4 regions of the Bacillus sp. L381 genome follow, and region 1 is predicted to be linked to each of the others. Evidence: riboswitches for the same ligand, from Rfam matches in the RefSeq annotation. Region 1 holds a riboswitch; each other region holds the start of a gene.
What was found. A riboswitch is a leader RNA that binds a small molecule or an ion and turns the genes downstream of it on or off. The one in region 1 is predicted to bind S-adenosylmethionine.
Positions count from the first base shown of each region.

Region 2: another riboswitch for S-adenosylmethionine. It lies ahead of QRX25_RS05815 (methionine biosynthesis PLP-dependent protein); the one in region 1 lies ahead of QRX25_RS09240 (2-hydroxyacid dehydrogenase).
Region 3: another riboswitch for S-adenosylmethionine. It lies ahead of metE (5-methyltetrahydropteroyltriglutamate--homocysteine S-methyltransferase); the one in region 1 lies ahead of QRX25_RS09240 (2-hydroxyacid dehydrogenase).
Region 4: another riboswitch for S-adenosylmethionine. It lies ahead of metN (methionine ABC transporter ATP-binding protein); the one in region 1 lies ahead of QRX25_RS09240 (2-hydroxyacid dehydrogenase).

Region 1 is NZ_CP127224.1:1,901,650-1,909,426, reverse strand. Features, by position in the region: gene QRX25_RS09250 (hypothetical protein) at 1-40, opposite strand, end outside; gene QRX25_RS09245 (molybdopterin oxidoreductase family protein) at 124-2,178, opposite strand; SAM riboswitch class I at 2,325-2,417, shown strand; gene QRX25_RS09240 (2-hydroxyacid dehydrogenase) at 2,539-3,540, shown strand; gene QRX25_RS09235 (FGGY-family carbohydrate kinase) at 3,559-5,025, shown strand; gene QRX25_RS09230 (RbtT/DalT/CsbX family MFS transporter) at 5,093-6,340, shown strand; gene QRX25_RS09225 (sensor histidine kinase) at 6,726-7,712, shown strand.
Region 2 is NZ_CP127224.1:1,152,617-1,160,393, reverse strand. Features, by position in the region: gene QRX25_RS05830 (contact-dependent growth inhibition system immunity protein) at 1-238, shown strand, start outside; tRNA gene QRX25_RS05825 (tRNA-Val) at 470-542, opposite strand; gene metC (cystathionine beta-lyase) at 680-1,855, opposite strand; gene QRX25_RS05815 (methionine biosynthesis PLP-dependent protein) at 1,848-2,969, opposite strand; SAM riboswitch class I at 3,039-3,164, opposite strand; gene QRX25_RS05810 (esterase family protein) at 3,339-4,061, shown strand; gene QRX25_RS05805 (YjcG family protein) at 4,087-4,602, shown strand; gene QRX25_RS05800 (GNAT family N-acetyltransferase) at 4,607-5,038, shown strand; gene QRX25_RS05795 (AbrB/MazE/SpoVT family DNA-binding domain-containing protein) at 5,196-5,432, shown strand; partial or broken gene QRX25_RS05790 (ABC transporter ATP-binding protein) at 5,433-6,169, shown strand; partial or broken gene QRX25_RS05785 (ABC transporter permease) at 6,162-6,883, shown strand; gene bla (subclass B1 metallo-beta-lactamase) at 6,920-7,612, opposite strand; gene QRX25_RS05775 (hypothetical protein) at 7,738-7,777, opposite strand, start outside.
Region 3 is NZ_CP127224.1:1,261,565-1,269,341, forward strand. Features, by position in the region: gene yeiL (transcriptional regulator YeiL) at 75-746, shown strand; gene metE (5-methyltetrahydropteroyltriglutamate--homocysteine S-methyltransferase) at 801-3,089, opposite strand; SAM riboswitch class I at 3,173-3,327, opposite strand; gene isp (serine protease Isp) at 3,467-4,426, opposite strand; gene QRX25_RS06460 (STAS domain-containing protein) at 4,647-5,480, shown strand; gene thiX (HMP/thiamine ABC transporter permease ThiX) at 5,526-6,287, opposite strand; gene QRX25_RS06470 (ABC transporter ATP-binding protein) at 6,262-7,777, opposite strand, start outside.
Region 4 is NZ_CP127224.1:3,071,547-3,079,323, forward strand. Features, by position in the region: gene sufC (Fe-S cluster assembly ATPase SufC) at 1-348, opposite strand, end outside; gene QRX25_RS15795 (YuzK family famiily protein) at 525-677, opposite strand; gene QRX25_RS15800 (carboxymuconolactone decarboxylase family protein) at 870-1,247, opposite strand; gene metQ (MetQ/NlpA family ABC transporter substrate-binding protein) at 1,340-2,155, opposite strand; gene QRX25_RS15810 (methionine ABC transporter permease) at 2,169-2,837, opposite strand; gene metN (methionine ABC transporter ATP-binding protein) at 2,830-3,855, opposite strand; SAM riboswitch class I at 3,961-4,067, opposite strand; gene QRX25_RS15820 (SCP2 sterol-binding domain-containing protein) at 4,179-4,529, opposite strand; gene QRX25_RS15825 (thioredoxin family protein) at 4,627-4,947, opposite strand; gene QRX25_RS15830 (toprim domain-containing protein) at 4,953-5,318, opposite strand; gene QRX25_RS15835 (YusG family protein) at 5,387-5,623, opposite strand; gene gcvH (glycine cleavage system protein GcvH) at 5,678-6,061, opposite strand; gene QRX25_RS15845 (arsenate reductase family protein) at 6,121-6,477, opposite strand; gene QRX25_RS15850 (acyl-CoA dehydrogenase FadE) at 6,591-7,777, opposite strand, start outside.

The sequences.
Region 1 (7,777 bases):
ATCCGGCTAAAGCGATTCCGATGCCGGTAATGATATCCATACAGCAAACCTCCAATAAAAGTTATTATGTTTTATACGGTCAAATCCGCCGAAAGGATTCACCTTCAGTAAGACGGGGGGAGCTTATTTTTGCTTTCCGAGCTTTTCGATCTGCACCTTTCCGGAGAAGAAAACAGCGCCTCCGCCCATATCTGCAAGCCGATCGGGAGTGAGTGAATTGACCAGCTGTTTTTTATCATCCATGTCGGCCCAAAGACCTTGGCTGACTGCAACGCCGGGAAGGACCTGTTCGCCGACTGAAGCTGTCAATTCACATTCACCGCGGTGATTCCAAACCCTGACGGTTTCTCCGTCTTCTATGTTTAGGCGGGCAGCATCTTCTGTATGAATAAAAAGTTTTGGCGCCCTTTCCAGTTTTACGTGTTTTTCATTATTCGAAAATGTTGAATTTAAGAAATTATGATTCGGTCCCGGAACAAATAGAAACGGAAAATCGTCATCGCTCTTCAGAGGAATGTGCGTCGGCAGCGCCGGATAACCTTCCTGTTTCATCTTTTCAGAATATAATTCAATCTTTCCGCTTGGTGTCTTGAGCTTGCCCGGTAAAAGCGGTTTTTTCCGTTTGGCTCTCATAAAGGAATGGCGTGAGAGCGAATCGTAATCAATATCCTCGATATACGGGTTGTCGGGACAGTCCAGCGCCTGTTTGATTAATTCTTCATCAGAATCCTGAAGCTCCTGCTCGGTAAAACCCATCGCCCCGGCAAGCAAACGGAACACTTCTGTATTCGATTTGCTGTCTCCATACGGTTCGATCACCGGTTTTTGCAGCTGAATAAAATGATGCCAGTAAGACGTGTAAAAATCCGTGGTCTCAAAAGCAGATGCAGCAGGGAGCACAATATCCGCATATTTGGCGGTTTCCGTTAAAAATAAGTCATGAACGACTGTAAATAAATCCTCCCGCAGCAGGCCTTTTCTGACTTTATTCGCTTCCGGCGCAACCACTGCGGGATTGGTGCCGTATATAAACAGGGAGCGCACGGGCGGATTTGTTTCTAAAAGAACGCTTCCGAGCCTGTTCATATTAAATGATCTTGGCTTTCTGCCGTATAGCAGATCAGGACGCTGTAGCGCCTGTCTGTTATAGTTTAATACCGCGCTGTTATGTTTGATTGCGCCTCCCCCGGTGTTGAGCCACTGTCCTGTTACAGCCGGAAGACAGGCAACGGTGCGGACGATCATTCCGCCATTGTCATGATGCTGAATGCCGTTTCCGATCCTGATAAGGGAAGGGGAGGTTTCACCGTACATTCTCGCAAGACGTCTGATATCGTCGGCTTTAACGCCTGTAATAACAGAAACCGTTTCCGGATCATACTGTTTGACATGCGCTTTTAATTCTTCGCTGCCTTCAGTGTATTCTGTGAGAAATGCTTCATCGTGAAGGTTCTCATCGAATAAGACATACATGATACCGAGAGCGAGTGCGGCATCTGTGCCGGGACGAATGGGAATAAACCAATCGGCAAGCCGGCCGGTTTGATTCTTATGTACATCGATAACGACAATTTTAGCTCCTTTTTTCCGGGCTTTTTGAGCAATCATAACTTGGTGCATATTTGTGCTGACAGCATTGATTCCCCAAAAAATAAAAAGTTTTGCATGGATGGTCTCCTCAGGATCAGTACCCGCGCCTTCTCCCATTGTATAGTTATAGCCTTCAGATCCGGCTTTGCTGCAGATCGTACGTTCAAGATGACTCGCCCCGAGACGATGGAAAAAACGGCGGTCCATTCCCTCTGCCGCCAGTTTTCCCATATTGCCGTAAAAGCTGTACGGAAGAATGCTTTCTGCTCCTTCTTCGGCAATCAGCTCTTTCCAGCGCGCACTGATCGTATTGATCGCTTCCTCCCAAGAAATAGGCGCAAACTTGGCTTCGCCTTTTTCACCGATCCGTTTTAACGGAGCTGTTAAACGCTTCTCATCATAAATGCGCTCAGCCATGTGTCTGACTTTGTTGCATATGTTCCCTGATGTGACCGGGTGATCGGGGTCTCCCTGAATTTTTACGATTTTTCCGTCTTTTTTTGTCACAAGCAAACCGCATTGATCGGGACAGTCCAGTGAGCACACCGACTTAAAGACCCCGTTTGGCTGTTCTGCTGCAGAATTCATAGCCCATTTCTCCTCTTTTTTTATATTGTAAGCATTATAACATTTCGAAATCGAACGTCAATTCAGAAAAAAGTGTTGACATCCAAGAAAGACTTTTCTATGATGGGTTTATTCTTTTAAACAGCCTGACAATTTCATCATTTTATTTTCTATCAAGAGAGGTGGAGGGACTGGCCCTATGAAACCTCGGCAACATTTATTGTGCCAATTCCAGCAAGCGTACGCTTGAAAGATAGGAAAGAATGATCTATACATATTTGTGCGCTTCAAGCGGATAAAGACGGTATATGAATCTCTTTCCTTCTTCGGGGAAAGAGATTTTTTTGTGGAAAAATTTATGTGAAAAGGATGTTTTGCACCATGACGGTTTTAATTACCGCACCATATCACGATGAGGGGCTGAAGGAGCTGACAGAGCTGTTCGGCCGGACTGTGCACAGGCCGTGGAAGAAGCACGGCCGGGCTTATCGGGAAGACGAATTAATCCGGATGATCCAAGAGACAAATGCGGCGGGGCTTATTACTGAACTTGATGAGGTATCTGAGCGTGTCATTGACATATTGCCGGATTCCGCTTTTATCGGCGTCTGCAGAGGGATGCCGTCTAATGTGGATATTGAGGCGGCGAATAAAAGAAAGATTCCTGTTTTCTTTACACCGGCCCGAAATGCCCAGGCCGTTGCTGAACTGTTTATCGGAAATGTGATTTCATTTTTGCGTCATACGTATTCTTCTCATCAGTGGCTGAAGGATGGGAAATGGAATGGTGATTATTTGCAGGCTTACGTCAAATTCAGAGGATATGAGCTGACGGGAAAAACAGTCGGCCTTATTGGTTTCGGAGCTGTTGGACAGAGAATCGCCCGGCTATTGGCCGCCTTTGACTGTAAGGTGCTGTACTACGACCCATTTGTCAATCATGAAAACCGGGAGTATGAAAAAACGACGATGGAACGGGTATTTTCTGAAAGTGATATTGTTTCCGTTCACTTGCCGCGCACAGAAGAAACCATCGGCCTTATCGGCGCCAAGCACTTTCAGTTGATGAAACAAGAAGCTGTTTTTGTCAATACGTCAAGAGCGGCGGTAACAGACAGGGAAGAGCTGTTGCGGGTGTTGAAAGAACGGCGGATTAAAGGAGCGATCCTTGATGTATTTTATCACGAACCGCCTGAATCTTCTGATTATGAATTGATCTCTTTGCCGAATGTGTTAGCGACTCCCCATTTAGCGGGAGCAACATTTGAAGTGGAGGATCATCATGTGAGAATTTTAAATGATGCGCTTTTCAAATGGAAAAAAGATCAAACCTGCTCAATACGTGAACTTTATAACAAAAGAGAACTTGTAACAAAGGGATAGCAAAAGGAGGAATCTGTAATGGCCGGACAAAAAGGCTACCTTGTATTTGATATCGGGACGGGGAATGCACGAGTCGCGGTTGTGACTGCCGGCGGCGAAGTGACCGCACTAGAAAGGGAAGACATTGAATATGTGACGGAGCCGCTTTATCCAGACGGCCGCTATTTCTCGCCGGAAAGAATATGGACGAAAATCAGCGCGATGGCAAGGACGGTTATTGCCAAAAGCCCTCATATTACATTAATCGGAATTACCTCAACAAGCCAGAGGCAGGGAGTTGTTCTGATCAATAAAGATAAAAAAGCATTTCTCGGTCTGCCCAATATTGATAACAGAGGGCGCGAATGGGAAAGCGGAATTGAATTAAAAGATGAAGTGCATCAGCAAACCGGACGTCTCCCGAGCGCTCTATTTTCCGCAATGAAACTTGTGGGATTAAAAGAAAGACAGCCGTCATTATGGAAAGAAGTGGCGTATATCACAAGCATCAGTGACTGGGTGACATTTGAGCTGAGCGGAATTTTGAGCTATGAACCGTCACAGGCTGCCGAGACGCTGCTGTTTGACGTAAGGAAAAAAGCGTGGTCCGAAAAATTATGCAATATCTTCGGTGTTCCTTCTTCCATTCTTCCTTCACTCGTCCGCTCTGGGACGGTTGTCGGAATGTTAACGTTTAAGAAAGCGGAGGTTCTCGGCCTTCCGGAAAGAGTGCCTGTGATTGCAGGCGGAGGAGACACACAGCTTGCCATCAAAAGTGCGGGTGCAAAGCCGGGGGATATCGTCATCATATCCGGCACGACAACGCCGATTACAAAGATAACGGCGGAGGCCGGAACTGAAAGTTTAGAGAAAGCATGGCTGAATTGCCACACAGAAGAAGGTCAATGGCTTCTAGAAACAAATCCGGGTGTAACCGGGCTCAATTATCAAAAATTAAAATCCATTTTTTATCCGAATGAATCCTACGGCGTCATGGAACAGGAAATCGCAAAGCTGCCGAAATATGATCATGCCTGTGTTTCTGCGTTAGGCTCCTATTTATCGCCTGAGAAAAACGCACTTGCAAAAGGCGGATTTATTTTTGATGCCCCGCTGTCCCATAATTTAAGCAGAGCGCATTTTGTCAAAGCCGCACTGCTGGAAATTGCTTTTTCAATCAAATGGAACTATGAGGCGTTAACAGAGGTAACTTCCTTTTCACAAAATGATGTGAAGGTGTGCGGCGGCGGTTTCCAAAGTGATGCATTAACACAGTTTCTTGCTAACCTTCTGCAAAAGAAGATTTATAAGAGAGAAGGCTTCAGTCAGGCATCCGTAATGGGGGCGGCGGTGATTTGCAACGAGGCTCTCGGTGTGAAAGAAGAGCTTTCGAGCCGCACAAAGGTTATTGAACCGGAATCGGATCAGACGGATCTCTTCCTATATGAAGAATGGAAACATACGCAAAGGTTATTTACGCATTTTCAGCCGGCGGTGAAAGCCTGACTCGGGGCTGGGATATATTTCTGAATGATTAATGACAACATGAAAGTCTGCAGAGGAGGAACAAAAAATGCTTAATAAAATAGGAATTCCGAAACAGCTTGCCTGGGGGTTTTTGGGAGTTGTGCTGTTTATGATGGGAGACGGCCTTGAACAAGGCTGGCTCAGTCCGTTTTTAATTGAAAACGGCTTGACGGTTCAGCAATCAGCGTCCCTGTTTACGGTTTACGGTATTTCTCTTGCAGCAGCGTCTTGGTTTTCAGGCGTCTGCCTCGAAGCCTTCGGGGCAAAGCGGACGATGTTTATGGGGCTGTTATTTTACGTCATCGGAACAGCCGCGTTTATCGCATACGGATTTGAATATCTTAATTTGCCGGTAATGTATGTCACGTATTTTATTAAAGGGCTGGGGTATCCGCTGTTTGCCTATTCTTTTTTGACTTGGGTGATTTACCGGTCGCCAAAAAACAAGCTCAGTACGGCGGTCGGCTGGTTCTGGATTGCTTATTGCTGCGGCATGTTTGTGTTCGGCGCGTGGTATTCAAGCTGGGCGATCAAATCATTCGGCTATTTGAATACCCTTTGGAGTTCGATTTTTTGGGTATGCCTCGGCGCGTTTTTTGCATTGATTTTAAATAGGGACCGCTTTGAAAAGAAAAAAGCAGATAAGCAGGAAAAGGCGCATGAATTAATGAAGGGAATCACCATTCTTGCTGAAAATCCGCGTGTGCTTTCGGGAGGGATCGTTCGAATCATTAACAGCATCGGAACATACGGTTTTCCGGTTTTTCTTCCTATGCATATGGCGCAGCACGGCATCTCTACAAATGTATGGCTGCAGATCTGGGGAACGATTTTTCTAGGCAACATCGTATTCAATTTAATTTTTGGCGTGATTGGCGATGCATTCGGCTGGAAAAAGACCGTCATGTGGTTCGGAGGAGTGGGCTGCGGCATTTTTACCCTTTTATTATATTACGCTCCTGTTATATCACATGGGAACTTGCTTTTCGTCAGTATTATCGGCTTTATTTGGGGAGGCCTTCTTGCCGGATTCGTTCCGATTGGAGCCATTGTCCCGACAGCAGCTGGCCAAGATAAGGGGGCGGCCATGTCTGTATTAAATCTGGCTGCCGGCCTGTCAGCGTTTGTCGGCCCGGCGCTGGCTTGGGCATTTATCGGTCTTGTCGGCGCACAAGGTGTCGTATGGATTTTCGCGGCGCTATATTTTGCAAGTGCACTTTTGACAAAATGGATACATATCCCTGAAGAAAAAACGGCGAAACAAAATGACGCTTTGCCTGAATACGCATCTTAACTGCAGCGCCCCGAACCTTCGGGGCGTTTTTTGTTAGAGCTTATGCCAAGAGGGAGATTTGAGACTGCTTTCTTGTTCAGCGTTTTTCAGGCACACAGTTGCAGCATTAAAACTCAATTGAACAAGGATCTGCTTTCTTAGATAATAAATTGAAAATCCGTCATGCCTAAGTGAATTGTAAACGAACATATACTCTGGCTTCTGTGCCTTTTCCGCAGACCCATACGATTTTCTCCGTTGCCATTAACAAAAGCAATATTTCTCGAGCTCGAATAAGACAGCTTCTGTTTCTGGAATTTCAACTGTAATATACATAGCCTGATCGATTAAATTCCGGCTGAGGTCAGAAACTCAGGACGCGAAGTTTCTTTAAATCTGCGAGACGATGGTGCTCATCACGAAGTTTCAACATTGTGAGCGGCTCAACAGAATGTTTGATTCGCTTTATTGTAATTTACCGATTTTTTTGCTATATTTGATTGATTTTCTCAAAATGCTTATTGGGAGCGCTTTATTATTTACACGGTGGAGATATAACGAGATCGAAAAGCTTTCTATCTATTTACGTCAAATTAGCAGCGGGGATTATTCTCTTGATGTTCGAGATAATCAAGAAGGAGAGCTTAGTATATTAAAGAATGATATTTATAAAGTGACGCTTATGCTGTCAGAGCAGAGATCTCTTTTGCAAAAAGACAAAATCCAGCTGACAGATGCCATTTCTGATATATCCCATCAGCTTAAAACGCCGCTTACATCCATGATGGTGATGGCAGATTTATTAAGTGACCCTGATTTGTCTGATGAAAAAAGAACAGAATTCACTCGAAATATCCGTATTCAGCTTGAACGAATCGATTGGCTTGTTTCTTCATTATTAAAACTCTCGAAAATTGATGCAAAGACTGTTCAATTCAAAAAAGAGCAAATAAAGGCAGAAAACCTTATACAAAAGGCGTTAGAGCCTGTATTGATTCCTATGGATATTAAAGAGCAAACGGTTTCAATCAAGGGGGAAGAAATGGTTACTTTTCGGGGCGATCTCAATTGGACAGCTGAAGCGATCATCAATATTTTGAAAAACTGTGTGGAGCACACTCATGAGGGCGGAAAGATTTCCATTTCCTTCGCCGAAAATGCGTTGTTTACTGAAATTATCATTGCCGATAATGGCAGAGGAATTCTAAAGGAAGATATACCGTATATTTTTAAACGCTTTTATAAAGGGAAAAATGCCTTTGATGGCAGCATTGGCATCGGCCTTTCTATGGCTTATAGCATTATAACAAGTCAAAACGGAGTTATTGATGTGACGAGTGACAGTGAAAAAGGCACGAAGTTTCGGATTAAATTTTATAAACAGGTGATTTAACCATAAGTGACTAAATTGTCACTTTTACAGTCACTTGAAAGTCATTTTAGACAGATAAAATAAAT
Region 2 (7,777 bases), 750 kb from region 1:
TATAGAGTCTCCAGAATCAGCTCTTGATGAGTATCTAAATGAAGCATCAAATAAACTAAAAAAAAGAGATGTAAGAGCACTTACCGAGTTTGTAAACAGTGATCATTCGGAAGCAGATAAGATTGATTTTATAGAGGAGGCGGCTGATGGTGTATTTTTCCCAGAGGACGGTATAACTCCTTTAGAATGGCTTAAACAAGTTACAGAACAAATAAAACAGCACATTGAAACTCTCTAGATAAAAGAAAGTCCTTCTCTTATGAGAAGGGCTTTATCTATGTTTTCAATAGGTTAGACTATCTTCGGTCCATAGATCCATCAGCAGTCAGGCTGAAAGAACCTTGCAGTATACAGCAAATGCACTTCAAAAACAGCACAAAAAAATAATTTCGTCCCCAACTCGATGAATGATGACAAAATCAATAAATAAGCAAAGTAAAAAACCCTTGCTACGCAAGGGTTTCGGCTATGATTCCGACTGGGCTCGAACCAGCGACCTCTACCCTGTCAAGGTAGCGCTCTCCCAGCTGAGCTACGGAATCATGATATGTATGTGTTGCTGGGTATGTTGTTGTCTCTCTGACATTTATAATTATATATCCTGGTTATCCGTTCGTCAACACTTTTTTTATCAAAAATAAAAAAGAGCGCCGCACAAATTTGGCGGCGCCCTTTTCGTTTATGATCTCACTCCGGCGGGGGCGATTTTTTTCAGCGCTTGTTCGAAGTCGCGTTCCAAATCTTCGGCGTTTTCGACTCCGACGCTCAGGCGCAGGAGCCCGTCTGTGATGCCGCGTTTCTCCCTCTCTGCTTTCGGCATGGCGGCGTGCGACATGGCAGCAGGGTATGAGAGAATGGATTCGACGGCGCCGAGGCTGACTGCGAACACCGGAAGCGATACGTTTTCGACCAGCTTTTTGACGGCTTCTTTGCTTTCCAGTTCAAAGGACAGGACGGCGCCCGCTCCGCTCGCTTGTCGTTTATGAGTGTCGGCTCCCGGGTGTCCGGCAAGCCCCGGATAGTAAACGTTTTTGACGGCGGGATGCCCGTGAAAGTAGGCAGCCAGCCGTTCAGCCGTCCGGCTCGCTTTTTCCAGTCTGACCTGTAATGTTTTTAATCCTCTCAATACGAGCCAGCAGTCCTGGACGCCAAGTACCGCTCCAAACGAATTTTGCAGCTTATACAGCTGATTGCCGAGCTCTTCATCCTTTACGGCGGCAAGCCCTGACAGGACGTCACTGTGCCCGCTTAAAAATTTCGTCGCGCTGTGAAGCACGATGTCTACGCCGAGGTCAAGCGGACGCTGCAGTGCAGGCGTCATAAAAGTATTGTCAAGATATGTCAGACAGCCGTGATCCTTTGCCAGTTTGACGACGGCCTTAATATCCGTTATGCCGAGCGTCGGGTTTGACGGTGTTTCCATATAGATGGCTTTCGTATTCGGCCGGATGGCGCAGGCGACCGCTTCTGTGTCCGTCATATCGACAAAGGTGTGTTCGATTCCGAAGCGGGACAGCACCTCAGTCACCATACGGAATGTTCCGCCGTACACATCCTCCGTGACGAGCACATGGTCGCCTTGGGATAAGAGCAGAAATGCCGTCGAAATTGCCGCCATTCCGGAGCTGAAAGCAAAACCTCTCGTTCCGCCTTCAAGCCCCGCAATTGTTTCTTCAAGCGCTGTTCTTGTCGGTGTGCCGGAGCGGCTGTAATCATATGTCCCGAATTCCTCAAATGATGACTGATGGAATGTGGAGGCATGCTGGATCGGCACGCTGACAGCTCCGGTGGCTGCGTCTGTTTTAAATGGGTTGTGCACAAGCTGGGTTTCCAGCGTCCAATTGTGATTACTCATACGACACGGCCCCCTCTTTTACTTGCTGTAATGCCTGCTTTACATCCCGCTTCAAATCTTCTGCATGTTCAATTCCCACTGAAAATCTCAGCAGACGGTTGCAGACGCCGTTTGCGATGCGGATATCTTCCGGAATGTCCATGTGCGTCTGTGTCGCGGGGTATGTAATAAAGCTTTCCACCCCTCCGAGACTTTCTGCAAAACAGATCGTTTTAAGCGCCTTTAAAAACGGATTGACCCATTCCTCTTTTTGCAGCCGGAAAGACAGCATTCCGCCTTTTCCGGGATATAACACATCGGTGATTTCCTCTTCTTTTTCTAAAAATTCTGCAAGTTCACGGGCGTTTTCTTCATGACGGCGCATTCTGAGTCCGAGTGTTTTCATCCCTCTCATTAAAAGCCACGAATCGAACGGCGGGAGAACGGCACCGATCGCATTTTGGTGATTAAATATGACGTCGCCGAGCTCTTCATCCTTTACGACAGCCAGACCGGCAAGGAGATCATTGTGCCCGGCTAAATATTTTGTGGCGCTGTGAATGACGATGTCGGCTCCCAGTTCAAGCGGACGCTGGATCACCGGGGTGTAAAACGTATTATCCACAATCAAAAGCAGGCCGGCTTCTTTCGTAATGCGGGCGATTTTTTCTATGTCCGCCTCCTGCATTAACGGATTTGTCGGCGTTTCAACAAATACCGCTTTCGTGTTTTCCGTTATTTTGGAGCGTAAACAGTCTTCATCACTGAAATCATCATAAATAAAGCTTAAGCCGTATTTTCTCCACTCATTTTCAAATAAACGGTAAGTGCCTCCGTATAAATCGGAGGATACAATCAATTCATCCCCGCTTTTAAATAAAGCCATAATGGTTTGAATGGCTGCCATTCCCGAGCTGAAAGCAAAGCCTCGCGCACCGTTTTCCAACACGGCGATGGCGTCTTCAACGAGCTGGCGAGTCGGGTTTTTCGTGCGCACGTAATCAAAGCCTGTAGATTCTCCTATTCCTCTATGGCGGTAAGCGGTGGACAGATAAATCGGCGGACTGACCGTTCCCGTTGCTTCTTCGCTTCTATTTCCGATTTGGGCTAATTTTGTTTCAACATGCTGCGTCATCAGCAGGCACCATCCTTTTTCAAAAATAAAAAAGCTCCCTCTTCATAAGAAGAAGGAGCTTTTCTCTTCCTCTTATCTTCCAAGCATGTGAATCGCTTGCTGGATTTAGCACCTTGGCACTTTGCCTTCCTGCGGCAAAGCAAACCGGTTGCTGAGGTTTCAAAGGGCCAGTCCCTCCACCTCTCGTGATAAGAATATTGTTTTGTATTTTCTGATTGTTCTATATTAACGCACTATAAAATGAATTTCAACAACTTTTTAATTTTCTGAACTCTCTCAAGAAGTGCATCTGAAGAAAGAAATTTCTAATAATTCATGGTACAATAGGGAAAAACCATTAAGACAAGAAGCGGCCTGGAGGAATGCTAAGTGGCACCGAAAACCGGAATCATTCATGAGAAAAAACTTTTCTCCCATGAGCTTGAAGAAGAAATGACCGTTTTGGTCTACCTGCCAAACACCTACTCCCCCCTGTATAAATATCATACGGTCATCGCCCAGGACGGCCATGATTACTTCAGATTAGGGAAAATCGGGCGGCAGGCGGAAGAGCTCATGTCAAAGGGGGAAATTGACCGCTGCATCATTATCGGCGTCCCCTATAAAAATGTGCGGGAGCGAAGAGACACATACCATCCCGAAGGCTCTAAGTTCGCCTCATATAAACGGTTTATCGCAAATGAGCTCGTTCCTTTTATCGACAAAGAATACCCGACTTATCAAGTCGGATACGGCCGCACAATGATCGGGGATTCCCTCGGCGGAACCGTTTCGCTCATGACGGCGATTGACTATCCAAACATGTTCGGAAACGTCATCATGCAGTCTCCGTATGTTGACGGGCACGTCCTGGATGCCGTCCGGGAGTCGGAGGATCTCAAACAGATTTCCGTTTATCATCAAATCGGAGAAAAAGAAACCGACGTTCACACAACGGACGGCCAGATTCTTGATTTCACCGCGCCGAACGAAGAGCTCAAACAGCTGCTGGAAAGCAAACAGTCTGAATACACGTATGAAACCTTCGACGGGGATCATAAGTGGACCTACTGGCAGCCGCTCATAACGCCGGCGCTGAAGAAAATGCTGTAACCATTCATTTAAGGAGGGAACTTTCATGAAATACGGTATTGTTTTATTTCCATCAAAAAAATTACAGGATCTCGCAAATTCGTACCGAAAACGCTACGACCCGAGCTACGCGCTCATACCGCCGCACCTGACGGTAAGAGATCCGTTTGAAGCGACAGAACAGGAAATCGAGCAGGTCGTATCACAGCTGAGACAGACGGCAAAAGAGTCGCACCCGCTCGTTCTGAAGATCACAAAATACAGCTCGTTTTCTCCTGTAAATAATGTGATATACATGAAAGCGGAGCCGACGGAGGAATTAAAAACGCTGAGTGAGAAATGCTACTCAGGAGCATTATCCGGAGAGCCGGAATACAGCTTCGTTCCGCATGTCACAGTCGGCCAGAAGCTGTCGTCAGATGAACATTCCGACGTACTCGGGCAGCTGAAAATGCTGGACATTTCCCACGAAGAAGTCATCGACCGTTTTCACTTGCTCTATCAGCTGGATAACGGCTCATGGACTGTGTACGAAACATTTTTATTAGGCGGAGGAGAATAACTGTTTGGAAGCCATCATTGCAAAAACTGAAAAACAGCTGAACGACGCTTTTTTCGTCAGAAAAGAGGTCTTTGTTAAAGAGCAGCACGTTCCGGAAGAAGAAGAGATTGATCAATTCGAAGACACGTCAGAGCATATTGTCATTTATGACGGCGGCCAGCCGGTCGGAGCCGGCAGATGGCGCTTGAAAGACGGGCATGGAAAATTAGAGCGCATCTGCGTGATGAAAAGCCACCGCTCTCTCGGTGTCGGCGCCATCATTATGCAGGCGCTTGAAAAAGCGGCGGCAGCTAAGGGCGCCGACAGCTTTATCTTACATGCGCAAACACAGGCGGTTCCGTTTTACGAAAAACAAGGATACCAAGTCACGTCTGGCGAAGAATTTTTAGATGCGGGCATTCCCCATCTGGAAATGGTAAAGAAACAAAAACTATAAAATCAAAAACACTCCTGTTGATATGACAGGAGTGTTTTTTTATGAAAATTATACTTTTTCAAGAAATTTATTGAATTTTATGGAATTTAATTGTATGTTTAGTATGCGAAGTATTACATTTCATACAAAAAATACAATTTATATAGGAGGGTTAAACATGACAGCACCAAAAGGGAAGCATATATTCGGGACTGTTAAAGTAGGCACAAAAGGACAGATTGTCATTCCTAAAGAAGCAAGAGATGTTTTTGATATAAAGCCGGGGGACTCACTGCTTATGCTCGGGGATGACCAGCAGGGTATCGCACTTGTTAAACAAGAACTCTTTTTCGAATTTGCAAAAGATATTTTAAACGCAAAGCAAATCAATACAGATGGTGAGGAGGATGAGTAAATGCACGCGATTGAGCTGAAGCAATTAACTAAACATTATAAAGAAACCGCCGCTGTTGACCGACTTGAATTCTCAGTTGAAAAAGGAGAATTTTTCGCTTTACTCGGAGAGAACGGAGCCGGAAAAACGACATTAATCAGTATGCTTTGCGGCCTCCTTTCTCCAGATGAGGGTGATGCATCAGTGCTTGGTCACAGCATTTTGACTGATTTGGATAAAATAAAACCGAAAATGACTATGTCTCCGCAGGAAACAGCCATCGCCCCTAATCTAACCGTACGGGAAAACTTAGAGTTTATAGCCGGAGTCTACGGAATTCCGAAAAAAGAAGGAAAAAAAGAACGGATGAGATGCTCGAATTGTTTCAATTAAAAGAGAAAGAAAGAGCAAAAACAAAAACGTTATCAGGAGGAATGCAGCGCCGGCTCAGCATCGCAATGGGAATGATTACAAAACCGGATATTTATTTCTTAGATGAGCCGACATTAGGTCTGGACGTCCGTTCACGCCGTGAGTTGTGGAAAAATCTTGAGTCATTAAAGGGAGACATGACGATCATTTTAACGACACACTATCTAGAAGAAGCTGAAGCACTGGCAGACCGTATTTGCATTTTAGAAAATGGGACATTAAAAGCACTGGGTACGGCTGAGGACCTGAAAAAGCAAACTCATTCAGCCACATTTGAAGATGCCTTTTTAGCGATTTGTGACGGGGAGGCGGGGCTTTATGCTTGATTTCGCCATACGCAACCGTAAAGAAATTTTCCGTGATCCCCTATCTATCATCCTTGGAATCGCTCTGCCTGTTATTCTATTGTTTCTGTTTACGGCGATTGAGAAAAATGCGCCGCTTGACACTTTTAAAGTTCAGCATTTAGCACCCGGACTTATTGTTTTCGGTTTTGCTTTCCTCACGATGTTCTCTGCATTGCTGATCGCAAAAGACAAACAGACCGCTCTTCTGACCCGTTTGTTTGCTTCTCCTTTAAAAACAGCCGATTATGTCATCGGTTATGCACTGCCAATGCTGCCGTTAGCCATTTTACAAATCGTCATTTGTTTTATCGCAGCAGCTGCTGCCGGCTTATCCGCCGAATGGATCAATCTTCTAGCGGGTATCGCTGTGCTGCTGCCGATTGCGATGATGTCCGTTTTCTTCGGGTTATGTTTAGGAGCTGTGTTTACGGACAAACAAATTTCAGGTATCGGAACCATTTATATTACGCTTGTTCAATTTCTCGGCGGGGCTTGGATGGATGTCAGTCTGCTTGGTGAGACGTTCAAACATATAGCTTATGCCTTACCGTTTATTCACTCGATCGAACTGGCTCAGGAAGTCATATCCGGAGATTATTCTTCGTTCCATAGCATATTTGGCCGATAGCGGGATATGCCGTTTTGGCGCTTGCGCTTGCTTTCCTTAGTTTGATGAAAATCAGGAAGAGATAAAAAACCGGCACTCTGTAATGGGAGCGCCGGTCTTCTTTACTTATTTTCTTTCAGAAGGCTTATCGTATGTGGGAGCAGGCGGCCATCCCCCGGGCTGCCATGGCCCGGGACGACAATGCTTATGTCCCGGTATCTTTTCATCACTTTCTGAACGGCGCGCGGCCACTGATCCGGATAAAAGCCCGGAGTAGGCACGATTTCCTTTGTTTCTAAAGACTTGATTAAGCATCCGCCGAATAAGAGCTTATCCTGAGGCAGCCAGACGGTGATATTGTCTTCCGTATGCCCTTTTCCCGGATAAAACGTTTCCATTTTCATATCGCCAAATTTCAGCTTTGCCACGTTTTTTAAATCTCCGAGCGGCCGGGCATATCCCTGCTGTCGGGCGAAGTCAGCTGTCAGCTTCGTGCTGTGCACCTTTACACCGTATTTGTACAGGGTGTTCAGCCCGCCTATACGGTCATCATGGGCGTGTGTCACAATGGCATCGGTCATCCTTTTGCCGGGAAACTGCTGGTTTATTTGTGTCATTAATTGCTCTGTAAGACTGTCATTCCACGGAGTGTCAATCAACACGATTCCTTTGGAAGTATCAAGTAGCAATCCGTTCGCAGGGACGGGGCTCCCGTCTGCCATACCTGTGCTTGTATGCATCCAGACATGCGGCGCCAGCTGTGTGAGCGTGACACCTTTTAATTCGGAGCCCTCTGCCGCGTGTGCCGGTTTCATCCCGGCTGTAAAGAGGCCGAATAGAAACAGCCCTGCGATGAATAATGTAAATCTCCTCAATTAGATCATTCCTTTCTTCTTTCATATTATAAGACTCAAAAAAGCCCGGATATTTCCGGGCTTTTTTATACGCATTGATTAATCAATCGGCCTTTTCCCATAATT
Region 3 (7,777 bases), 640 kb from region 1:
CCTCCTTTAATTGGCATGTTATCATGTAAAGACGTAAAGACAATATGAGATATCTCATATTTTTGGGGTGGACGATGGAAATTTATAAAGGTGAGAAAAAGCGGCACCAGTTAGAAAAACACTCAATCGCGCATTTATTTTCTTTTCCCGCAAAAGAGTATATGGAAGTGCGCGAATATCAGCGGGATGAATGGGTGATTCAAGAGGGCAGGAGGCCGGAATTCCTGTTTTACGTGATTGAAGGAAAAGCGAAAATATATGTAACCCATCAAAACGGGAAAGTGTCGTTAATTAATTTTATCAACAAAAATGATTACATCGGAGAAATGGAACTATTACATGAAATGTATTATACAAAAGGAATTCAGGCCTCAGCGAAGACTGTTTGTTTTGCTCTGCCGATTGACCGCTGCCGCTCGCAATTGCTTCAGGATGCGAAATTCCTGCGTGAATTGGCTAAGTTTTTAAGTATAAAGGCAACACTTATGGCTTCAAAGTATTCACAAAGTCTGGCGTTCCCGCTTGAAAACCGGCTTGCTGATTTTATTTTGCAAACGGCTTTTGAAGGATTTTATAAAGAGAAGCACATAACGGTTTGTGATTATTTAGGTGTATCTTACCGTCATCTTTTACATGTACTGACGCAATTCTGCCAAAAAGGGTATTTGCAGAAAGAAGGGCGGGGCTATCAAATTAAGCAGCATGATTCACTGTATGACCTTGCAGAGGCGCTGAAAAATAAGTAACGGGCCCAGAAAAAAACAGCCATCCGCTCAAATAAGGGATGGCTGTTTTTTTTATTATACAAGCTGAGCTTGTTTTTTCCGTGCCTGTTTCGCAGCGTCGACCATATTTTTTAATGCTGCAACGGTTTCTTCCTGCTGTCTTGTTTTCAGTCCGCAGTCCGGGTTTACCCAGAAGCGGTCTGTCGGACACACTTCAAGCGCGTCATCGATAATTTGATAGATTTCTTCAGTAGCCGGCACACGCGGGCTGTGAATGTCGTATACACCGAGTCCGAGGCCTTTTACGTAAGGATGTTCTTTCAGATACTCTAAAAATCCTCCGTGGCTTCTGCTGTGTTCGATTGTAATGACGTCCGCGTCAAGGTCATTGATCGTATCTACGATATCTTCAAAGTTGCTGTAACACATATGCGTATGAATCTGCGTCTCATTTTTCACAGAAGACGTCGTTAATCGGAATGCTTCTGCGGCCCAAGTTAAATATTCATCCCAATCCTGCGTTTTTAACGGCAGCCCTTCGCGGAGCGCCGGTTCATCGACTTGGATAATCTGAATACCTGCATCTTCAAGCGCTTTTACTTCTTTTCTGAGGGCAAGCCCGATCTGGAAGGCGATTTCTTTTCTTGAAATATCCACGCGCGGGAATGACCAGTTTAAAATGGTGACAGGTCCAGTCAGCATGCCTTTCATATGCTTTTCCGTCAGCGATTGGGCGTAGAGCGTATCTTTTACCGTCATCGGTTCGATAAATTCGACATCTCCGAAAATGACAGGCGGACGTACGCAGCGTGAACCGTAAGACTGCACCCATGCATATTTCGTAAAGGCGAATCCGGCCAGTTTTTCACCGAAGTATTCGACCATGTCCGTCCGTTCAAATTCTCCGTGAACGAGCACGTCTAACCCGATTTCCTCCTGAATGTCAACCCAGCGCTTCGTTTCCGCATTAATAAAGGCTTGGTATTGTTCGTCCGTCCAATCTTTTTTCCGCCATTTTTGGCGTGCGCTCCGCACTTCAGCAGATTGAGGGAAGCTTCCGATTGTCGTCGTCGGCAGAAGGGGAAGACCGAGTGATTCATTTTGCAGCGCCAATCGTTCCTCAAAGCTTGCAGGACGGGAGAAATCTTTTTCCGTCAGCTGATTCAGTTCTTCTTTTTGAGCTGAGTTCGCCCCTGTTGCGAAAGCTTTCAGAGCTTTAAGTGCAGCTTTGGACTCTTCGATCTGCGCACTGACGGCCGCTTTTCCGGACAGGAGACCTTCTTTTAAGACACCGAGTTCCGCCAGTTTTTCTTTAGCGTATGACAGGCCGTTCAGCAGATCCTTTTCAAGATGTTCGTCAGGGTGTTTTGCCACCGGGACGTGCAGAAGGCTGCTTGAAGGCTGAATCCATAATTCCTCTATGTCAGCGTGGCTGAGGATATCAAGAGTCGCATCAAGGCGTTCTTCAGCATCGATTTTCCAAATGTTGCGGCCGTCAATCACACCCGCTGCCAGCACTTTATCTTTCGGGAAGCCGTGTTTTTTCAATTGCTCCAGGTTTCTGCCTTTGTCATGCACGAAATCAAGCCCGATTCCCTGTACAGGATAAGAAACGAGTTCCTCATACGCATCAACCGAATCAAAGTATGTCTGTAAGAGGACATTCAGCCCTGAAAGCTCTTTTGTGATTGATTCATAGAGTTCTTTTGCGGAGCGGACATCTTCAGAAGAAGCTGTCACAAGGGCAGGCTCATCGATCTGAACCCATTTGACGCCTTCTGCTTCAAGCTCTTTTAGCAGCTGAACATAAAGAGGGACAAGGCGCTTTTGAATCGCTTTCGCTTCTGATTCTTCGTAACCTTTCGCAAGCGTGACAAATGTGTACGGACCGACAATGACGGGTTTCGTTTCCGCTCCGAATTCTTCTTTGATCCGGCGGTAGTCGTCAAGCTGTTTGTTTCTCGTCAGACGGAATTCAATGCTTTCGTCATATTCAGGAACGATGTAGTGGTAGTTGGTATTAAACCATTTCGTCATTTCACTGGAAACGGCGTCTTTTACACCGCGGGCAATCGCGAAATATGTATCAATGGGATCCGTGATGCTGCGGAATCTTTTCGGAATCCAGTTAAAGCTGACGGCTGTATCGAGCACATGGTCATAATGGGTGAAATCAGAGACCGGCACGATATCAATATTTTGGTCAAGCTGTGTTTTGACAGCTGATAAGAATAAACCGTCAAGCTCTTTTAGAAACGTTTCTTTATCAGTTTTTCCTTTCCAATAAGCTTCAAGCGCTTTTTTCCATTCTCTGTTCAAGCCGATTCTCGGAAAACCAAGATTCGAAGTTTTAATAGTTGTCATTAAGTCTCCTCCTTTAAGTAAGATGTAACAAAAAAGCCTCTTTCTCATGAGAGAAAGAGGCTTTAACATCAAAATGTAAGCCTCTCTTATCTCTCAGATCATGTCTGATGGAATTAGCACCGTGCCTTAAGAGACAATTGTCTCGGCGCAAAAATCACGCGCCCCATTTCACAATGGAATTACGGTCGGTTGCTGTTGGGGTCAAAAGGCCAATCCCTCGCCCAACTCTCGATAAGAGAAAATATTTCAATTTTTTTGAAAAGTTACATCATTTGTTGGTTATCTTATCAGCTTATTCAGATCACTGTCAATAGAAAATCTCACATTTTAAAAATTGATGATGTGACAAGCTGATTAATCATTATATGAGAAACATATCAGAAAGACAGCAGCTGTGCCTGTTCGGCTTTTTCCATCAGCACATCAGGCGCGTCTAAATACAGAAATCCGTTCCCGGCCAATGTTTTGGCGATATCCAAGGGAAGGGTCCGCCGCACAAGCTGGGCGTAAACTTCTGCCTCAGAAAGCGTCCGCTGAAACGAGGCCTGTTCAAGCCCTTTTATTAAGGCAAGCGCTCCGCTCACATGCGGGGCGGCCATTGAAGTGCCCGTCAGCTTCCCGTATTTATGGTTGGGAAGGGTGGAGAGAATGTTTTCGCCGGGAGCCACGAGGTCAATCTCTTTATTGGCGTTTGAAAATTCTGACGATTTTCGCGCGACTGAGACTGATCCGACGGCGATTACTTCGTTGTAAGCGGCCGGATACGACAGTTCCTCTGTCCGCTCGTCTCCGTCGCCTTCGTTTCCTGCTGCGCAAACGACCAGTACACCGCTTTTTACCGCATTTGTGACGGCTTCTTTCAGTTCAGGCACATCACTCGGCCCGCCGAGTGACATAGAAATGATATCAGCCTTTTGTTCAACGGCGTAGTTGATGCCGTTAATGATCCATTCGTATTTTCCGCTGCCGTTTTTCCCGCCGAGAACTTTTACGATTAAAAGGCTCGCTTCCGGCGCAACACCCGAAATTCCGCCATTTGAATCATTGGCGGCAATCGTTCCGGAAACATGTGTCCCGTGTCCGTTGTAATCGGAAAACGCGTCTTCTTTGCCTCCGTCATCATCGGTGAAGTTTTTCCCGCCGACAATCCGGTCTTTCAAATCAGGATGATTAATGTCGCAGCCTGTGTCAAGCACTGCGATTTTAATATCCTTGCCTTTAAACCCTTTTGCCCACAATTCTGGCGCCTTAATCACTTTAATACCCTCAGGAAGCTCGTTCACATCCATGATTTGCTCATCCGTGACATAAGGAATCAACCGCATTTCACCATTCATAAAAAAGCCCTCCTTTTTTATGCTTGCGAGTGGATTCAAGGGTGTTGCTACTATTTTATGGCAGAGCATACCGCACGGAAAGAGTCATTTGAAGCATTTTCATAAAAAAGGCGCAATCTATTGCACTAAAAAATTTCAAATAAATGGATAGTATAACAACTTTCATTTTGATTCCTCACCCGGTAACGCTATAATTGGAAAATGGGAAAGGAGAAGAGGTATGAAGATAAGTGAAGCATTATACGACTATTTTTCAGGACAGGTTGATCAAATTGCGGAAGATTGGATCGAAACAATGGAAGATTCGGATCCGAATTCGATTTATTCTTTGACAAATCCCGTCATCATAGAAGAACTGAAGGAGCAGGATAAAGAATTTTACCGGCAGATTAATAACATGTATATCATGCCGGAAAAAGAATTTTTAGAAAAGTTCGAGCAGTGGGTGATTGAGCTTGCGAAAGACCAGAAGCATCTCGATACTCCCGTCCAGTACGTTGTCCGTGAATTCATGAGAAACCGGAGGCTGTATATCAGTTATTATGACGCGTTTGCCGATGAACATGAATCTGCGTTTGCTGAGGGAGAAAGAAAGAGATGGGAGGATTTAATTGTTCAAGTATTTGATTTTACGATTTACACGTTTGTCGATCACGCCGAGCATAATTCAAAAATGCAGCTGAATGCGCAAAGAGAAATGATTTTAGAGTTAAGCTCGCCGGTTATTACACTGAGCAAACGGACGGCGCTTCTGCCGCTTGTCGGCAATATTGACACGGAGCGCGCCAAATTCGTTCTGGAAAATACGCTGAGCACATGTGCGGATCGGTTGATTGAGCATCTGTTAATTGACTTGTCAGGCGTAGTGGTTGTCGATACGATGGTGGCGCACCAGATTTTTAAATTAATTGAGGCGCTGAACCTGATCGGCGTTACGTCCACTTTATCCGGAATCAGGCCGGAAATTGCCCAAACCGCTGTACAGCTCGGTATTAATTTCTCAGATATTACGATCAAATCCAACCTCGCTCAGGCTCTTAATTACCATGAGTAACATACATAACAAAACAGGCTGCCGAATCACTCCGGCGGCCTGTTTTTATAAAAACAACAGTGACACGAGACAGCTTGCGCCGAATAACAGAAGCACGAGCAGGAAAAAGAACCAATCGGCGCGGCCCACAGTAACCGTTCTGTAAAATGTGCGGTTTCGGCTGCCCGTAAAGCCTTTAGACTCCATCGCGATCGCTGTTCGTTCCGCCTTTCTGATTGCGCCCGCCAAAAGCGGAATGGTGAAGCGTCTGAAGGCGGAGAGCTTTCCTTTCAGTCCGGAATCAGACGCCGCGCCTCTGATTCTGTGCGCATGCCGGATGATCAGGATTTCATCTTTCAGAAGAGGGAGAAACCGGAACCCGGCGATAACGCCGTAGGCAAGCTTCGGCGGGAGCTTACACTGCTGAATCAGACTGAGCATAAACAGTATCGGATCGGTTGTGAAAAGAAACATCATCGACAAGGCGGAAAAACATAAAATACGAAACGCGATAGCAATCCCGAGCGCCGCGTTGTCACTGTTGACGGCAATCGGCCCGAGCTTAAACAGCAGATTGCTTCCGGTTGTCGGGACGTTTCCGAATACGGCGGCTGTCCATAAAGAACCGAAGGCGAGAATCACAAATGGAATCGTAAACAGCAGCCATTTTTTCAGCGGCACGCTTCCCGCCAAAAGGACGCCTCCCGCAATGATGATATAAAACACAGCTGGGGTGTACGGATTATAAATGAACGACAGCATAATGACGCATAACAAAACAGCCGCCGCCTTAATTGACGGGTTAACAGCTTCCAGCCGCACGTTCATTTCTCCGCCTCCTGTCGTGTTTCATCCATTCATACTGCAGCGGCAAAGCTAAATGCGCTTGTTCCGCGGTTCCGATATGATCAGTAAACAAAGAATCGGGAGTTCCGCGGTATACCAGCTTCGTGCCGCAGAGCACAAGGATCGTGTCGGCATAATCTGAGACGAGCTCCATATCGTGTGTCACCATCAAAACAGCCGTGCCTTCCTTTTGAATCTCCCGCAGCATCTGCATACACTCACGCGCCGTTTTTGCGTCCTGCCCGAAAGTCGGTTCATCAAGCAGCAAAACTTTCACATTGTGCATAAGCATCGTCGCGACGCTGAGCCTGCGTTTTTGTCCTTGGCTTAAAGAAAATGGATGCTGTGAGGCATGGCGTCTCAGGCCGAACCGGGTTAACAGCTGAAGAGCTTTCTCCTTTGCGGCATTGCCGTCTTCAAAGCCGAACAGCAGCTCGTCAATGACGGAATCTGTGACAAACTGGTGTTCAGGATTTTGGAAAACATATCCCATCAGGCGCCGAAGCTCTTTTTCAGAATAGGAATCTATCGGTCTGCCGTCTATTTTGATGTCTCCGCTCACAGGACGGATGAGCTTGGCCGCGGCGGACAGGAGCGTGGACTTCCCTGTTCCGTTAGGACCGGCAATCGCAGTAATTGACCCTTTTTTTACGGAAAAGCTCACATCCTGAAAAATGATATCCGTTCCTCTTTTGCATGACAGCCCGTGAACACTCAGTGCTTCCTCTGCCGAAAGCGCGGCGGACCGGGGGCGGGGAAGAGCCGGTACAGATTTGTGAAACAGACTTTCTTTGCACAATGTAAAAGGAATGTTGACGTATTTCTGCAATAGGATCACCCGCGGAATCGGAATGCCGAGTCTCGTCAGCTCTTCAAGCTTTGTTTCAAAGATAGCGTCCGTCTCTCCGTCCATCACGATCTGACCGGTTTCGTCAAGGACAATCGTCCTGTCCATCCACGGCGCCCAATGATCAAGCTGATGCTCGATTACGAGAAGGCCGAAGTTTCTTTTGGCTTGAAGTTCTTTGATCAGCCGCACAAATTCACGGACGGAATATGGATCAAGCTGTGCCGTCGGTTCGTCCAAAATAATGAGTTCCGGATCCATCGCAATGATACAGGCGAGCGCCACTTTTTGTTTTGAACCGCCTGACAGCGAGGCGATCGTTCGTGTTTTCAGATGAGTGATTTCTAATTTTTCCAAAACGTCATCGATGATGGTATCCATATCTTCTTTTGTATATTGCAAATTTTCCAGACCGAAGGCTATTTCATCTTCAACCGTCAGCATGCAAAACTGCTGATCCGGATCTTGAAACACCACTCCGATGGATGCAGCGGCGGGCTCTGCCAAGTTTGAAAGCGGTGTTCCGTATAAGGAAACGGTTCCCGTTTGAACCGCATCACAGGCTTCCGGGTACAGGCCGTTTAAACAAAGGGCGAGCGAGCTTTTGCCGCATCCGCTCGGTCCG
Region 4 (7,777 bases), 1.2 Mb from region 1:
TTCATCGCCTTCTTCGCGGCGTGCGTTAATCGCAGAGCGAAGGAAATCGGCATTTGTCACACCGCTGATTTCACTTGGGTACTGCATCGCAAGGAAAAGACCCGCCTGAGCGCGCTCGTCCACTTCCATTTCCAGTACATCTTTGCCGTCAAGCGTGATGCTGCCTTTTGTAACTTCGTATTTCGGGTGTCCCATAATCGCTGCTGAAAGCGTGGATTTACCGGTACCGTTCGGGCCCATGACAGCGTGGAATTCGCCGCCTTTTATTTCAAGGTTTACACCTTTTAAGATCTCTTTTCCTTCGATTTCAACGTGAAGATCCTTGATCGTTAATGTTGAAGCAGCCATATCTATACCTCCAAAATATATAATCATTATTCTCAATTTATTCTCATTCTAATTTTATAACAAATGAAAAGTAAATACAACTTTTTATATTACCCGGAACATTCCTAAAGTTTATCAAAGATCCAGGCGTAATTAAAGCTGTTTGAAACAGAAAAAGGGCGGAATTCCGCCCTTTTTTACTGACCGATTTTCTCATTAAGCTGCGCTGCGAGGAACTTGCTTTTTTGGTATTCAAGCTCCCTCTGCCGTTCGACTTCCATCCTTTTTGAAAGACGCCGTCCATATTCCTCGTAGCCGATGCCGTGTGACTTCTGCATCGCTTTTTCCATTTCAGGCGTATAGTCAAGGTCCAGTCTTTCATGGCTGGTGCAGATAATGAATCAATCCCTTCATTTGTTTGTTTCCATTGTAACAATGATCCGCTGCTCCGGCCAAAGAGAGTGTGCCCCTGAATCCTTTCGAATGTGCCGGAAACCGGCGCTGGTTTTATGTGAAAAGCGGTATTCACACGATTGCTCTTTCTAATGCGTCGTATGTCCGAATTCCTGAATGCACTGCTGCACGAGGGTCACTCCCTGACTGAGCGCTGCGCCTCCTCCGAATGCCGCCGCGACGCTGATGACCTCAAGGATGTTTTCCTCTGTCGCGCCCTGGTCAAGGCAGCCCTTCGTATGATAAATCATGCAAAATTCATCTTGGGCACTGATGCTGATGCCGAGAGCGATTAATTGTTTCTCTTTTTCAGTTAATGAATCCGCTGAGAAACACTGTTCAGTAAATTCATTAAACTTCCGTCCCATCATCGGCATTTTCTGTTCGAATATGCCTAAACCTTCTTTGTATTGTTTTAATGCGTCATGCACGCTTTTGCCGTTATCCTGATATTGAGCCACTGCCATTCCCTCCAATCGTTAACCTTCCCTTTTATTATGGACAGTTCTCCGATTAATACCCGAAAAAAACCCCGGATGATTCATCCGGGGTTTTCGCTTTATTCAGATACAGGAAGTACGGCTCCGTCGTATTTTTTCTCAATAAAGTCTTTGATTTTCTTAGAATGAAGCACTTCCATAAGCGCTTTGATTTTCGCTGATTTTTCGTCACCTTTGCGAACGGCAATGATGTTGGCGTACGGGTTGTTTTTCGTTGATTCCACTTCAATCGCATCTTTTAACGGATTCAATTTGTTTTGAATCGCATAGTTAACGTTAATGAAGACTGCGTCGCCTTCTTCTTCATTATATGCTTTCGCCGTTAATTCAGGGGCGATTTTTTTGAATATCAGGTTTTTCGGGTTTTTCGTAATGTTTTTCGTAGTGGCGTCAATTGTTTTCACCTTCGGATCCAGTGTGATCAGTCCGGCTTTTTGAAGCATCGCCAGCATACGGCCTTGTTCTGCGACGTTGTTTGTCATGATGATGGTCGCGCCTTTAGGCAGGTCTTTCAGTGATTTGTATTTTTTCGTGTAAATTCCGAACGGCTCAAGGTGAACGGCTCCGGCATTTACGAGTTTGTAGTCTTTATTTTCTTTCATTTCCTGTTCAAGGTAAGGAACGTGCTGGAAGTAGTTCGCATCCACTTCTTTGTCAGCTAACGCTTTGTTGTACATTTTGTAATCGTTCAGCACTTTTACTGTTAATGTGTAGCCTTTTTCCTTCAGAAGCGGCTCCGCTTCTTTTAAGATTTCAGCATGCGGTGTTTTTGTCGCAGCGACGACGATTTCCTTTTTATTAGAGCCGTTTGATCCGCAGGCAGTCAAAACTCCCGCGAACACAAGCAGCAGCGCACTTAGTACAATCTTTTTCAATGTAAATCCTCCCTTATCTTTTGTCTATTATATTTGTAATCACATCACCGATAATTTGAATGATAAAGACGATGATGAGAATAAATACAGTTGCCACAAACGTTACATCCGTATTATTGGACTGGTATCCTTCTACATATGCAAGGTTTCCGAGTCCGCCCGAACCGATGGCGCCGGCAATGGCGGTAGATCCGATCAGGGCGATAGCCGTAACGGTGATGCCCGAGATTAACGCAGGCATTGATTCAGGAATCAGTACTTTGAAGATAATCGTCGATGTCTTTGCTCCCATTGATCTCGCAGCTTCGATGACTCCTTTATTAACTTCCCGGAGCGCGATTTCAACAAGGCGGGCATAAAACGGCGCGGAGCCGATAATCAGCGCGGGCAATGCCGCGTTCGGCCCTAAAATCGATCCGACCAAAAACTTAGTAAAGCCGAGAAGCAGAATAATTAAAATAAGAAACGGAATAGACCTGAAAATATTGACAACCGCCGCAATCACGGTGTTAATGATTTTATTTTCCCATAAGCTTCCCTTTCCCGTTAAAAAGAGCAGAAGGCCGAGAATCGCTCCGATGACAAATGAAAAGGCTAAAGCGATGACCGTCATATAAAGAGTCTCGTATGTGGCCGTCCACAGCTCGGTTATATCAACGTTCGGGAACCATTTTTCAAACATTTGTGATCACCTCTGCTTCTACCTGTTTGTCTTTGATGAACCGGATCACGTTTTCTACTTCTTTTTCCTGACCGTCAATATGGATGAATAAAGAACCGTAGGCTCCGTCTTTCGTCTGTGAAATTTTCCCCTGCAGAATATTGACGTCCACGTCAAAGTTTCGGATCATCTCCGTAATGAGCGGCTGTTCGGCAGCCTGCCCGACAAATGAAAGCTGAATCGTTTTTCCTGTGGCGGTTTCCTGCAGAAAATGCTGAATGGTTTCTTTCGTCTCCTCCGGTTCTGTCACCTGCTGAACGAAACGCTTTGTCATCGGCTCACGCGGGTTTCTGAAGACTTGGAGCACTTCGCCTTCTTCAACGACTTTCCCGTTTTCCATGACGGCGACTCTGTTGCAGATTTTTCGGATGACGTGCATTTCATGAGTAATGAGCACAATTGTCAGGCCGAGTTTGTCATTTATATCGGATAAAAGATCTAAAATTGAATCGGTCGTCTGCGGGTCTAGCGCTGATGTCGCTTCATCACATAGAAGGACTTTCGGATTATTGGCGAGCGCCCGGGCGATGCCGACACGCTGTTTTTGTCCGCCGCTCAGCTGCGACGGATAAGACTTTTCTTTTCCTTCTAATCCGACCAGTTTAATCAATTCATCGGCGCGGCGGACTCGTTCGCTTTTTTTCACGCCGGCGATTTCCAGCGGAAACATAATGTTCTCCCGGACGGTTCGCGACCAAAGAAGGTTAAAATGCTGGAAGATCATGCTGATTTCCTGACGCGCTTTTCTCAATGCGCGGCTGCTTACTTTATTTAATTCCGTCCCCGCGACTTCCACGGTGCCTGATGTCGGCTTTTCAAGGCCGTTCAGGAGACGGATTAAGGAACTTTTACCAGCTCCGCTATATCCTATAATTCCAAATATTTCGCCCTTTTTGATATCAAGAGTGACATCTTGGACAGCATTGACATCCCCATGCTTCGCTTTGTAAATTTTTGAAACATTTTGAAGATGGATCAAAGCAATCACCTGCCTTACACTATTCTAAGAAATCTTCCGGGTTTCTCTGCAAAAGAAAAGCCTTTCTGCAAAAATGAGCAGAAAGGCTTATTGAAAAAGGCCTTTCTCTCATCTTCCAAAGCAGATCGCTTTGAGTGAATTGGCACCATTTCAACATCGTTGATGGTTGCCGGGCTTCATAGGGCACTTCCCTCCACCTCTCTTGATAAGAGAAAACATATTGTATTTTCGTCCGGAAATTCTTACTGTAGAATAGCACGGCGAATGATAAAAAGTCAATAAAATAAATAATGGGAGCTATTGTCACATAGGTAGAATGGCAGTTACGGCCGCTTGCTGACCGCCTGAAAAAATCCGTTTGTCAGCCAGAGGATGGCCTCCAGCTTCAGCAGGGCCCGAAATGATCCCTTCACTTTGAGTTTTCCGCTTTGGATAAGTTTCTGCAAAGAGACATCACCGTGCAAGAGATGAATGATTTCCGTCTGGTTTCCGTAAAAGGTCAAATTAGATTTTTCCTTTGAAGCCGCCGTTTTTCTCATTTCTCCCTGTCCGTTAATTGAGACCGTTAAGGCTTCTGTTTCTCCTTGGAATGTAATCAGCAGCGTTGAGGCGTTTAATAGCGGTTTCAAAAACAGATGCTGTCCGTCATTCTCTAAAACTTCTATTTTCTCCACTCGTATAACCTCCCGTTTTAATGGCCATACATACACATTTCTCTTTTTAACGGACAGAACCCTTTATAAACCGCACGACATTTTCCTGTAAAAATTGTCACATCGGGAACGTTTGCGATGTTTTTTGTTTAATCAGCTCATATAAATAGGAAACGGAGCGGAAGGCGTATCCTTTCTCAACAAGCTCTCCGCCTTTAAACAGCAAAAAGCACGGAACGCTCTCAATCTGATAGGCTTTGGCGAATGCGGGGGAATAATTCACGTTGTTTTTATAGAAGGCGGCTTCTGGCAGCATTTCTTCGACGACGGAAAGCATTTTGGACGCCAGCTGGCATGTGCCGCAAAACGGGGTGTACAAATACAGGAGATAGACGTCATCCTGAATCGATTCGAGTTCATTTTCTTGGAGTTCTTTCATTTTGATTACCACCTCAGGTCGTTCTTTTTCAAAAATACAGGGTCTGCATCAAGGCCGGCTCTGATCAGCACAGATGCGAGATGATGGCCCGGGCACGATTCGACTTGCCTGTATGTTCTGTCTATGCAGATATGGCGCGCTTCGGGAAGCTCCCTTTTCAGCTGTTTTCTTAATTTTTCTCCGGAGTCGTCTGCGTCCGTTAAAATATACACGTCTCTGTCAAACAGGCGGTCCGCCAAGTCTTCCAGTTCGGTTTGGCCGATCGTTCCGTTTGTACAGATGATTTCCGCGGGTTCGATGAGCACTTCCCTGACTTTGATTTTATCTGATTTTCCTTCTACGATTATGACCTTTTCATCTCCGTTGAACATAAGCGCATCACCTGCCGATTGTTTTAGGCTCAATTGAAAAAGAAGGCAGTGAAATTCACCGCCAACAGTTAACACCAGCCGTTCTCATAATCGCAATCCACATATTTCGGATCGTTGCCGTTTATGACATCGGCTGTTTTATAAAATTTTTGATTTTCAAATAAAAAGCCCTGTTTGAGCTCGTACTGGTTCATGCCTGTCATCTCGCCGATGGCTTCATTTTCATGAAACAAGGAAAACCGGCCGTTTTGAAAGCGGCCCGTGATGTTCTCCGTGACATCGACCTTTTGTTTATCAAAAGCCATATTGGACACCTCCCGTTACAGATAGAATGTCCAAATGGCCCTTTTGCTATCCGATCAGTCTTCCTGTGTCATTTCGTCATATTGCTCGGAAGTCATGAGGTTTTCGATTTCTTCAGCATCAGCCGGTTCCACGACGATCATCCACGCTTTTTCATACGGAGACTCGTTTACGAATTCAGGACTGTCATCAAGGTCTTCGTTCACTTCCGTCACCGTTCCGTTAATCGGTGCGTATAGTTCGGATACGGTTTTGACAGATTCTACGCTGCCGAATGGCTCGTCCGCTTTAATTTCAGCGCCGACTTCAGGAAGCTCGACAAATACGATGTCGCCAAGTTCGGATTGCGCGAAGTGTGTAATCCCGATACGGGCTTTTCCGTCCTCAACTTTTACCCATTCGTGCTCTTTGGAATAACGCATATCTTTCGGTGTGCTCATCTAAATCCCTCCATTTTTTTCTTATAATAAGAAGATACCATAATTCTTTGAACCTGGCATTACATCCAATATTTTTCGAATTGGTCTTCTTTAAAGCCGACAGTGACTTTTTCGCCGTCTGTCGTAATCGGGCGCTTCAGGAGCATACCGTCTGATGCCAGGAGTTCAAGCTGTTCATCCTCTGACATGTGGTACAGTTTTTCCTTTAAGTTCAGCTCGCGGTATTTCATGCCGCTCGTGTTGAAAAACTTTCTGAGCTCAAGGCCGCTCTTTTCGTAGAGGTCTTTGATTTCTTCTTTCGCCGGTGTTTCTTCCACAATATGTATTTCGTTTATTTCCTTACCGCGGTCTTCCAGCCATTTTTTCGCATTACGGCACGTTCCGCATTTAGGGTACCAGTAAAAATTTAACGACATCTTCTTCACCCCTTGTAAATGATCGTCGTTATTTTAACACAATCACTGGTAAAAACCTATAACGTTGCTTCATGAAAAAGCGCTCCGGATGAAGGAGCGCTTACAGCATGTGATCAAACCGTATATTTTTCTTCACGGAAGACAGCGGCAGCCGCTTCACGTTTTTTCTGAATGAGATTTTTCGGTGTCAAACGCGTCAGTTTGCGCAGCACAGAAAGCATCATGCGGAGGGAATCTCCTTCCTCCATGGCGATGAGTGATTCTTTGGCGTGCGCTTCAATGTTCTGAAGGGCTTCCTGGGCAAAGATTTCCGTATATAACAGCTTCTGCGCGGCTTTTTCGGCACCGTCCGCCGCAATCGCTTTTTCCGTTCTGAGGACGGCAGATTCCAAAGCGTACAGCGCGCTGACGATATCGGCAATGTTCACCATGATTTCCTGCTCGCCTTCGATCTCTTTTCCGTATTTCTGCGCCGCGAGTCCCGCTGTCAGCAGGGCGATCTTTTTCGCCTGTCTGACAATGTATTTTTCCTGTTCAAGAGGTTCTGAGCCCGGCTCTTCAGGCATCAGCATCATGAGCTCTTCCTGGAGCGCTTTCGCTTTTTCAAAGAGCGGGAGCTGCCCTTTCAAGGCTTTTTTCAGGAACGTGCTCGTTACGATCAGGCGGTTGATTTCATTTGTGCCCTCGAAAATTCTGTTGATTCTGGAGTCACGATAAGCGCGCTCCACTTCATATTCCTGCATAAACCCGTAACCGCCGTGAATTTGAACGCCTTCGTCGGCAATGTAGTCAAGTGTTTCAGACCCGCACATTTTGTTGAGCGAGCATTCAATCGCGTACTCGGCGATTGACTTCGCGACTTCGCGTCCGTCTTTTTGCGCTTCTTCCGTCAGTCTGCTCATATTATCTTCGAACAGACCCACTGTTCTGTATACAGAGCTCTCCATGGCGTAAAGCCTTGCTGACATCGTCGCAAGCTTTTCCTGAGTGAGCGTGAAACTTGAGATCGGCGTTTTAAATTGCCGGCGCTGGTTTGCGTAAGCGGCAGACAGCTCAATCACCCGTTTAGAAGCCCCGATTGTGCCGACGGCAAGCTTGTAACGCCCGATATTCAGGATATTAAAGGCAATGACATGGCCTTTTCCGATTTCGCCGAGAAGGTTTTCTTTCGGCACTTCCGCCTGATCTAAAATCAGCGTTCTTGTCGATGAACCCTTAATCCCCATTTTTTTCTCTTCAGGGCCCGTTGACACACCCGGATAATTTTTTTCTACGATAAATGCGGAAAACTTATCTCCGT